Regions from separate parts of the Nitrosomonas ureae genome, predicted to be linked through region 1. Evidence: riboswitches for the same ligand, from Rfam matches in the RefSeq annotation. Region 1 holds a riboswitch; the other holds the start of a gene.
What was found. A riboswitch is a leader RNA that binds a small molecule or an ion and turns the genes downstream of it on or off. The one in region 1 is predicted to bind cyclic di-GMP.
Positions count from the first base shown of each region.

Region 2: another riboswitch for cyclic di-GMP. It lies ahead of ATY38_RS10240 (PEP-CTERM sorting domain-containing protein); the one in region 1 lies ahead of ATY38_RS07195 (hypothetical protein).

Region 1 is NZ_CP013341.1:1,567,081-1,571,512, reverse strand. Features, by position in the region: gene ATY38_RS07200 (hypothetical protein) at 1-565, opposite strand, end outside; cyclic di-GMP riboswitch class I at 673-759, opposite strand; cyclic di-GMP riboswitch class I at 914-1,000, opposite strand; gene ATY38_RS07195 (hypothetical protein) at 1,220-2,380, opposite strand; cyclic di-GMP riboswitch class I at 2,488-2,574, opposite strand; gene ATY38_RS07190 (glycosyltransferase) at 2,894-3,619, opposite strand; gene ATY38_RS07185 (protoglobin domain-containing protein) at 3,700-4,290, opposite strand.
Region 2 is NZ_CP013341.1:2,240,098-2,244,529, forward strand. Features, by position in the region: gene ATY38_RS10235 (cytochrome-c peroxidase) at 1-1,267, opposite strand, end outside; gene ATY38_RS10240 (PEP-CTERM sorting domain-containing protein) at 1,414-2,238, opposite strand; cyclic di-GMP riboswitch class I at 2,400-2,479, opposite strand; gene ATY38_RS10245 (DesA family fatty acid desaturase) at 2,913-4,091, shown strand; gene ATY38_RS10250 (Crp/Fnr family transcriptional regulator) at 4,184-4,432, opposite strand, start outside.

The DNA of each region.
Region 1 (4,432 bases):
ATGCCTTAAATAAGGCAATCAAACGATCACGCACTTGAGGATTCCACAGCTTAATGTTATACCCCCTAATAGTGGTTGAGCCATAATCCGAAAAAGGAAATTGCCCACCCTCGTATGCAACACCTTTCACATAGTCAGGCACGAGTTTCCAATTCGGATCAAATGATTTCGTTTGTACCTGAATGACCAGACGTTTATCCCTGGCAGTCAGTTCAGCGAGGCGCTTATCAATAGATGAGAAATCATATACACCTTTTGATTTCTCAAGCTCTGCCCATAGATAACGCATTTGTATTCCACGTAATGCTGGGGTTGCTTTGATTTCACTATATACCTGAGATAGATATGCAGAATTGTTATTGCCCCAACTCATGATTGTATAATAATGACCCGGATGCCATTTGACCGCAGCAGGGTCTGTTGTTGCAGCTGATACATTCAATGGAGCTAAAACCATACTGATAATAAGCAGTAATGAAGCGACTAGAATACGTGCCGGTTTAACTCTTATACTGGTGTTTGGTGTTATCGAATTGATAACCAATAATTGATCATTGGTTTTCATAAGTAATTCCTCCTTAAAGTTTAAGGTAGGAACTGCATGGATACGCTCTGAAGTCTTATTACTCGAGACTCGTCCGTCCTCATACATGAGTAAAACGAGTGGCGTTACCTGGCAGTCCTGCCATCCTGGGGCATTTGCCCTTTAGATCAGTGACTTTGCGTCCCCCGCTTTCGCAGAGTTTGCCTTTTTCATATTGCGACTTTGGGTGCGGTTATCGCTACCGTAGGATTATGTTCATTTGATTCCTCCTTTTAGTTTAGTTAAAAGGCAGGAACTGCGTGGATACGCATCGAAGTGGTATGGCTCGATTCGTTTTATTCACATGCGTGATTAAAACGAGCTGCGGTATCTGGCGGTCCTGCCATCATGGGGTGTTTACCCTTTAGATCAGTGACTTTGCGTCCCCTGCTTTCGCAGGGTTTGCCTTTTTCATCTTTCAATTCTCAATTGCTATTGCTATTGCTATTGCTATTGCTATTGCTGCAGCTGTAGATAGGTCTCCATATTTGAGAAACACTTGTTTAAAACACAAAATACATTATTCATATATAAGAAATTTAGTAATTTCAGCTAATACTTCCTATCTACGCTGTAACGCTCTAGCACATTAAAAACACAAGACTTCATCCCGTCAGTTTATCGGGAATATCATCGCTATTTCACACAAGATGAATAAGAAGCAGGGCAAACAGGATTCAATCCACCTGCATCAGTCGTCTTTTGCGCACTTTGATTTAATACCTCCAGTACCTGAAGGTAATGTGCTTCCCGTGTCCAAAAGATATAGTTAGCATTCAATTTATCGCGCGCAAAAGCCAGAATCTGAGAAACAGTTGGCACATAACCGCTTCCATCACCCTTCGTATTTTTATAATTCTTTGGCATAACCGTAGGAACCATAGGTATCAAGCCGGAGAAATCCTCATAGTAATTGTAAACTCCCTTATGTGGATCATATTTTGTTCCTTCAAAATTCAAGCCTTTTTCTTCGATAAAAAGATCCGGACTACTCAATGCAGTTCCGATATCTTTGAGGCTACCCACGAATGACGCGAGAATTGGGCGTGGATAATTAACTTCCTGAATCGTCATCGTATTGGGAAAAAATTGACGCATTTTCTGCTGCACAATGATCTTATTATTATAAAATCCAGCAATCTGAGCATTTGTGAGCGGTTCGATAGGCTGTCCAAAAGCAGTTTCTATCATGCTGATACCCTCAAAATTAGGATGTGAGTTGTAACGCTCTCCCATTGCCTTGAATAAAGCAACCAAGCGAGTCCGCACTTTGAGATTCCACAATTTGATATTACGCCCTCTTATTTCTGTACTGCCATAATCCGTAGTGTAAAATTCCCCACCTTCATATTCAGCTGTCTTCATATAAGTTGGCACAACTTGTCTTTTATTGAATGATTTTGTTTGCACCTGAATAACAAGACGCTTTCCTCTGGTGGATAATTCAGCGAGACGTTTATCGATGGATGAAAAATCATACACACCTTTTGCTTTTTCCAGATCATTCCAGAAATAACGAATCATCATTCCATTCAATGCCGGTGTTGCATCAAGCTCGCTATATACTTGTGACAAGTAGGTTGCATTATTTTTGCTGGAACCCTTTATTATGTAATAGTGCCCCGGATGCCATTTAACGGCCGTAGGATCCGCTGTTGCCGCTACTACGTTCAAGGGTACTAAAATCATACTGACAATAAATAATAGTGCGGCTACTAAAATATGTGCTGGCCTAATGCTCGTGCCGATAGTTAGTGTTTTCGAATTAATAATCAGTAATTGATTATTGGTTTTCATAAGTAATTCCTCCTTAGAGTTTCAAGAAAGGAACTGCATGGATACGCTCTGAAGTTTTATTACCCGTGACCTATCTAGTAAGTACGTGAGTGAAACAAGTGGCGTTACCTGGCAGTCCTGCTATCATTGGGAGATTTCCCTTTAGATCAGTGACTTTGCGCCCTCTGCTTTCGCAAAGTTTGCCTTTTTCAAGTTACAGAACTAACTAAGCACAAACTGTGCCACAATTTAATTCTTTACGATGCGCATTACATTCTTAAAAGCTAAGAATGCTGTACAAATATTGCTATAAAAAGAAAATTAAAAAAGTAAAAGCTTTATGCAGTGCCAGGATATTATTTACATGGAATGCTACTTTTCCTATTTTTGATCAAAAAATATGACATTTTTTGTCACATCCCGACAAAATAGTAAGAAATAGCTTTTCTTTATTTTACAAACTGAGATTGGAGGTGGGCATTAGTTGAGCATTAATTATGCAGTCTACATTTCATGCTAATTTTTAATCTGGGATCAACGCCTCCCATCGTACCAAATCGGAAGCTTCTTCTTGTTCTGCAGAGCCTTGCGAGGACTGAATAATACGCTAAAGAATTGCATGGCAATTTCTCGCCCGGTGTACAGTTGCACTTTGCGCGGTGATGTGATCAGCGGATGACGAGTCAGAATGGTGAATTTCAGACCGCGTTTGTGTCCCCATTTTTTCAACAATTGACTTAAATCGATTTCATCAGCAGCGAATAATTCCTGGTTAAATCCACCGACATCGCGGAATGCGTCAGTGCGACATACGACTAGCGCCCCGGATGCCCAACGGAAGGTAATCGATAGCACGGTCCAAAGCTGCATCGCAGCATTGCCCCACCACGGTAAATTGGGCATGTGCATGACACTACCGCAACCGACGTATTTTCTGCTTTCAATCATTTGCAAAATATCGGCAACCATATTGACATTCAATAAACTATCGGCATCGACAAACAGCAACCAATCTCCTGTGGCGACTGCCGCGCCGGCATTACGCGCGCGCCCGATTTGATTGATCGGTTCAAATACCACTATCGCTCCGGCTTGTGTAGCAAGTTGCGCGGTTTTGTCGGTTGAATTGTTGTCGACAACGATAATCTCATAAGTGAAACCGGGTTTTGAGTTTGCGCTGACAGATTCCTGGATGGAGTTCAAACAATCCAGAATCAGCTGCTCTTCGTTAAAAGCGGGAACGATAACGGATAGGTGCATGTGCCAACAAAATTATTTTTGAGCAATAAACAAGAGTAGTACTGATAGGGAGAGCGAGGACAACACTCTCCCTTACAGACTTAGAACTCGCCTGACTTAATATAAGGTTGTGACCACAGAATCACTTGCATCAGCACCGATTTACGCCATGCGTCTTGCATGCGATCCACGTCGTCACGGGAATGGCCACCTTTTTCCAAAAACGGACGCAGTGTAGTGGTAATCGGGATCAACAACGCAAAGATATAATGGATATGAATGATAGGTACGGATTTTACATTATCGGTAGTATTTTTCTTTGAGCTGTGATGACGCAATCCGATTTCATATTGATAATTGAGCCAGTCTTGATTGTACTCGGCGTTGGCAGTATCAAGAATCCATTGTCCAAAACGTTTACGCACACCACCCAGGTAATCCATATTAGGTTGACCATCAGCTGCATTAGTGAAATAGTGCAATAGAAAAGGGGTTGAGCCGACAAAGCCGTACCATACATCCAGGATTTGTTCGACTTGATCTTTCAGCACATCGTGCGACATTTTCAGGTAACGTACATCATCATCGCCAAACAGACTGGCTTGTTTAAGTTTGGCAAAATCATCTATGGATACGGGAGATTTTTGCAGCGAAGTGCTGCCATAGGTATATCCGGGTATATTGGTTGTCATAAGGCTTCCTTTTGAAAGGTTAAACAATAAGCATGACTCAATCCATATTTACGCTATGTAATTGATATCATGCCTCTATAAATGGAGACAATAAATTATAAAAATCTGATCATGCACAGAAGTGCCACTCGCGATGCGCGAT
Region 2 (4,432 bases), 670 kb from region 1:
GACAAAGTGCGCAGTGCGAATCACGGAAAATATCCATGCCACGTTGTGCTGATGCACTTAAATTTACGGGTATGCCATGCTCATCCACAGCGCTGCGATCAAAGGGTGAGTCATCGGATATCAAGGTTGATTGATATATTTGGAGCGCAAGCGCAAAGAACATGGCAAAGTTAGCCTCTACCTGACGATAGGGTGTGCTATGCGTTGCAGAGCTAAGCGGTGGCACGCCAAATGGGCCAGTGTGAATATAATCCCAATACTTGGGATTAAATGCTTCCATGATCAATTGATGGTAGCTCGTATTTAATCCTTTTTGTAAATTATTGGGTGTGCTGTGCGCCAATCCACCCAGTACGCTATCATTCCAGTGCACACGCTGATGCTCGAGTGGTTTGCGATTCAGTAACTTACGGCCAAGATCGGCAAAGGTCCGTCCGTGACAACTCATTTCGGAGTCATCCAATGGTGGAGAGATGGCCAGGGAGGCGAGTGAGGAATTGATGAGTCTCAAACGCTCTTTGGCAACCGTGCCATCGCCATTTCTAATCCAGACACCGGCATCAGGATCGCGATCTCCCCAAGGACTGCTACCGTTAAAAATATTATTGGCACGGCCATCCCAGAAGCTACGAAAATTGAAAACGGCATTAATGACAGTTGGTGTATTTCGCGGCTCAACTTTGCGCGTCCCTTTTGTACCTACATGGAAAACCGGATCAGAACTGCGATTACATTGATCATTTGTTGTCGCAATTGATTTGACATCTCGATAATCACCGCCAAAGGTTCCCGACGAAGATACTACATCATCGCTGTTAAAAATAACGGAGCCTGTGGGGCTGAGCGGATCATCGGTTTGATAAAAAGGAAAGTCATTTCTCTTCAGGATCGCATTAGGTCCACGTAGTGTGCCGTCGCGTGCAAGCTCAAATTCCTTTGGCAATTCACTATTTTTACCTGCCGGCGCAATTTGATTTTTAATGCGTCGATCCGCACCTGCATGAAAATGACAGGTAGCGCACGCGATCCCATCACTTCCGACATTAATATCCCAAAATAAGGCCTTCCCAAGTATTAGAGCTTTATTTTTATTGATAATAATGGGATCAGAGCCACCTACTAAGCCAGGTACATTGGGAACCGGTGCTCCTTTCAAGGACATGGGGATAGGACCAAAGCCATCCGCTAGCAGGAGTGACCCAGTAAAAAAAGTAAGGCAACCTATCTTGGTTAGTGCGCTTATAATTTTTTTTATAATGTTGGGCATATTCTTACTCCTAAGCATGCATTTCAAGGAATTTCAAGTTGCTTGCGTGTTTTGTTTTGAGTACGTGCGGAAGAATTTATTCTTCACGGTAAGAAACGGAGCGATTCTGGAAAATGCTCCGTTTCCGCTATTGTTTTATTACTATTTTAGGCTGCAACGTTATTCAAAGCTTTTCCGCGGTTTTTCAGGCGCCAAGCCACAAGACCCAGACCAACGAGCAACATCGCGTAAGTTTCAGGTTCCGGCACTGCACTGATATGCAGTTCAAAGGCTCCGCCTGCAGTGGCGTTGTTAGTACCTCCGATGTACATGGCATACCACCCTGGCGCTAAGTCATTGAACACAAGCGATGCGGAATTGGCTCCAGTGCTGCCACTAATGCCATTCTCGAAAGTGTTCGTTAAACTTATGTCATTTGCCCCTGTGTGAATGGTTTCGCCCCACCCGTTTCCAATGGTGTGCGAAGGGCCGGAAACTGCATAACCCAAAGTTTCGAGTACGTTGCCTCCATTACCGCTCGCCATCCATAATGTTCCCGCATCGCCCATCGCGCCAGTTGCATTAAAGGAATGTGGCGTGCCAAATCCTGCCGCACTGAGTTCGCCGCCAAAGCCGGTGGTTCCACCATCGAATTCGGTACCGCCAGTGGCCCAAACCGTAAACCCGGGAGCAAAACCGGAATCTCCGGAAACAGTTACGGCAACATCTGCGAGACTGTTATTCTTAAAGGTATACCAATCTCCAGTATGAGCCCAGGCAGAATTATTTAGAGCGGGATTGTCCGAGTATGCGCTTTGTAGACCGGTTTCCGTGGCAGAAATGCTGCTGCCCAAGTTAAGCTCATTATTATCACCAGTCCAAGGTTTAAATCCTACGGCATCAGCAGCATGCGCGCTTGCACTTAGCACGGTGATAGAAATGATAGCTGCTGAAATAAGCATACTTGTTATTCTTGCAAATTGTTTTTTCATTTGGAATCTCCAATAATAATTGAATACTTCTAAACCAATTACAGTGTGCCGTTGACTATATATTGAGTTAATAAACAGTAGCTTCCGGCTTTCATGGGTGAATGATGATCTGAAGTCGATAGATTTGATGCTTCTCGATTCAGTGACTCCCATCATTCAAGGGAGGCAACCCAGCGGTCTCAGTGATGGAGATCTGTAGGCTTTCCGAGCTTATCTTGCGACAAGGGTGGCTTTATCAATTTATGATTAATTTTATTGTATATTGACAAAATTACAATGTGGCAAATTGCCGCACCTTTTTAGAACAAACTGACGTGTAACTGGACAATTTGGTGGAAGTTACTTGTATATGGACCTTCTAATATTGCAAACATATAACTTTGATTTTAAAGCGCGTAAGATTCTCAATAAATATAAAAAAATCAATATGTTCGATAGCGCACAGAAATGATCCCGGATTGAGCATATTGTTTAATTTGTGCGAGGAAGTCGGTAGCGGCGGAACGCTGCTATGTTAGATTGAAACCCATCAGCGTTTTGCCTTCTCTTGATGAATAGATTTTTCATATTGCACTACTTCGCCATGGCTTCAAAATATGAAAACCACGCATAAAGAACAGCAGGGAAGTTTTATTTAATTTGAGTAAAGGATCTAATTTATTATGCAACAATTTATGCAGCTTGGCCTGATTGAGCTTCCGTGGTGGGGCTATGTGTTAGTTGCGCTAATCATGACCCACATGACCACTGTAGCTGTAACGATTTTTCTCCATCGCTATCAGTCACATCACGCGCTGAAGCTGCACTCCATGGTCAGCCACTGCTTCCGTTTTTGGCTATGGCTTACCACCGGAATGGTCACCAAAGAATGGGTGGCTATACACCGTAAACACCATGCCAAATGCGAATCTGACGAAGATCCACACAGCCCGCAGGTACATGGCCTCAACAAAGTGTTGTTTGATGGTACCAAGCTATATCGTATAGAAGCTAAGAATACCGCAACGCTTGTCAAATACGGTCATGGCACGCCCGATGACTGGATCGAACGTAATTTATATTCGCAGCATGTCGTGTTGGGTATCGGCATTATGCTGACACTTGATCTTGTTTTATTCGGTCCAATCGGATTCCTTGTATGGGGGATACAGATGTTGTGGATTCCGTTCTTCGCCGCCGGGGTCATTAACGGTGTTGGACACTATTATGGTTATCGCAATTTTTCGACGAACAACACTTCCACCAACATACTGCCATGGGGGGTTATCATCGGAGGAGAGGAGCTGCACAACAATCATCATGCCTATGTGACTTCCGCCAGGTTCTCCAACAAGTGGTGGGAATTCGACATTGGGTGGATGTACATTCGCGTTCTGGAGATGCTGGGTTTAGCAACCGTATGTAAAGTGACACCCGAGATTCGTTTTAAACTGACTAAATTTCCTTGTGATGTAGATACTTTGAAAGCCGTAATCGCCCACCGTTATGATGTGCTAGCGAGGTTCGCTAGCTACCTGAATCAACCTACAATCACTGAAATTCATAACTTAAGCACGCGAGCTATTCCAGGTTTGCAAGATGCCCGTGCGCTGGAAGCAGTTAGACATTGGTTGCAAACGGATGTCGGTCGGATGGCGGAGAAAGATCAGGTGGCGTTGGATCAGGCGCTTCATTCGAGTCAATTGTTGAGCACTATCTACTCAATGCGACAAAATCTTGTTGCCTTGTGGAGTAGTTCTACCACCTCCACGGAGCAACTGGTAAAGGATCTAGAAAACTGGTGTGTGCTGGCCGAGGAGAGTGGCATCGGCGCATTGCAGGAATTTTCCAGGAAATTACGTTGTTACAACTAGCTGGTATGATGAGAACGCATAAGTGTGTCCTCATTAATGCTTAGAATCAGCTTTATCTTAATCCATATTGGATTGATTCTAAGCTTTTTGTTTTAGCCTAAAATCTTTTCGTAAATTTCTTTCTCTATGCGATAGCATGCACATGAGGCCGCTTCGAGTCCAGCGCGATCGAGAATCTTGATATTTCCACGTTTGTAGATAATTAATTCGCTTTTTTGGAGAGAAATTGCTGCTTTGGTGATGCCAACACGCCTTACACCCAGCATATTAGCCAAGGATGCGTGTGTGGCATAAAAATGATCGGATTGTGCCCGGTCCTGGGTCATCAAAAGCCAGCGGGC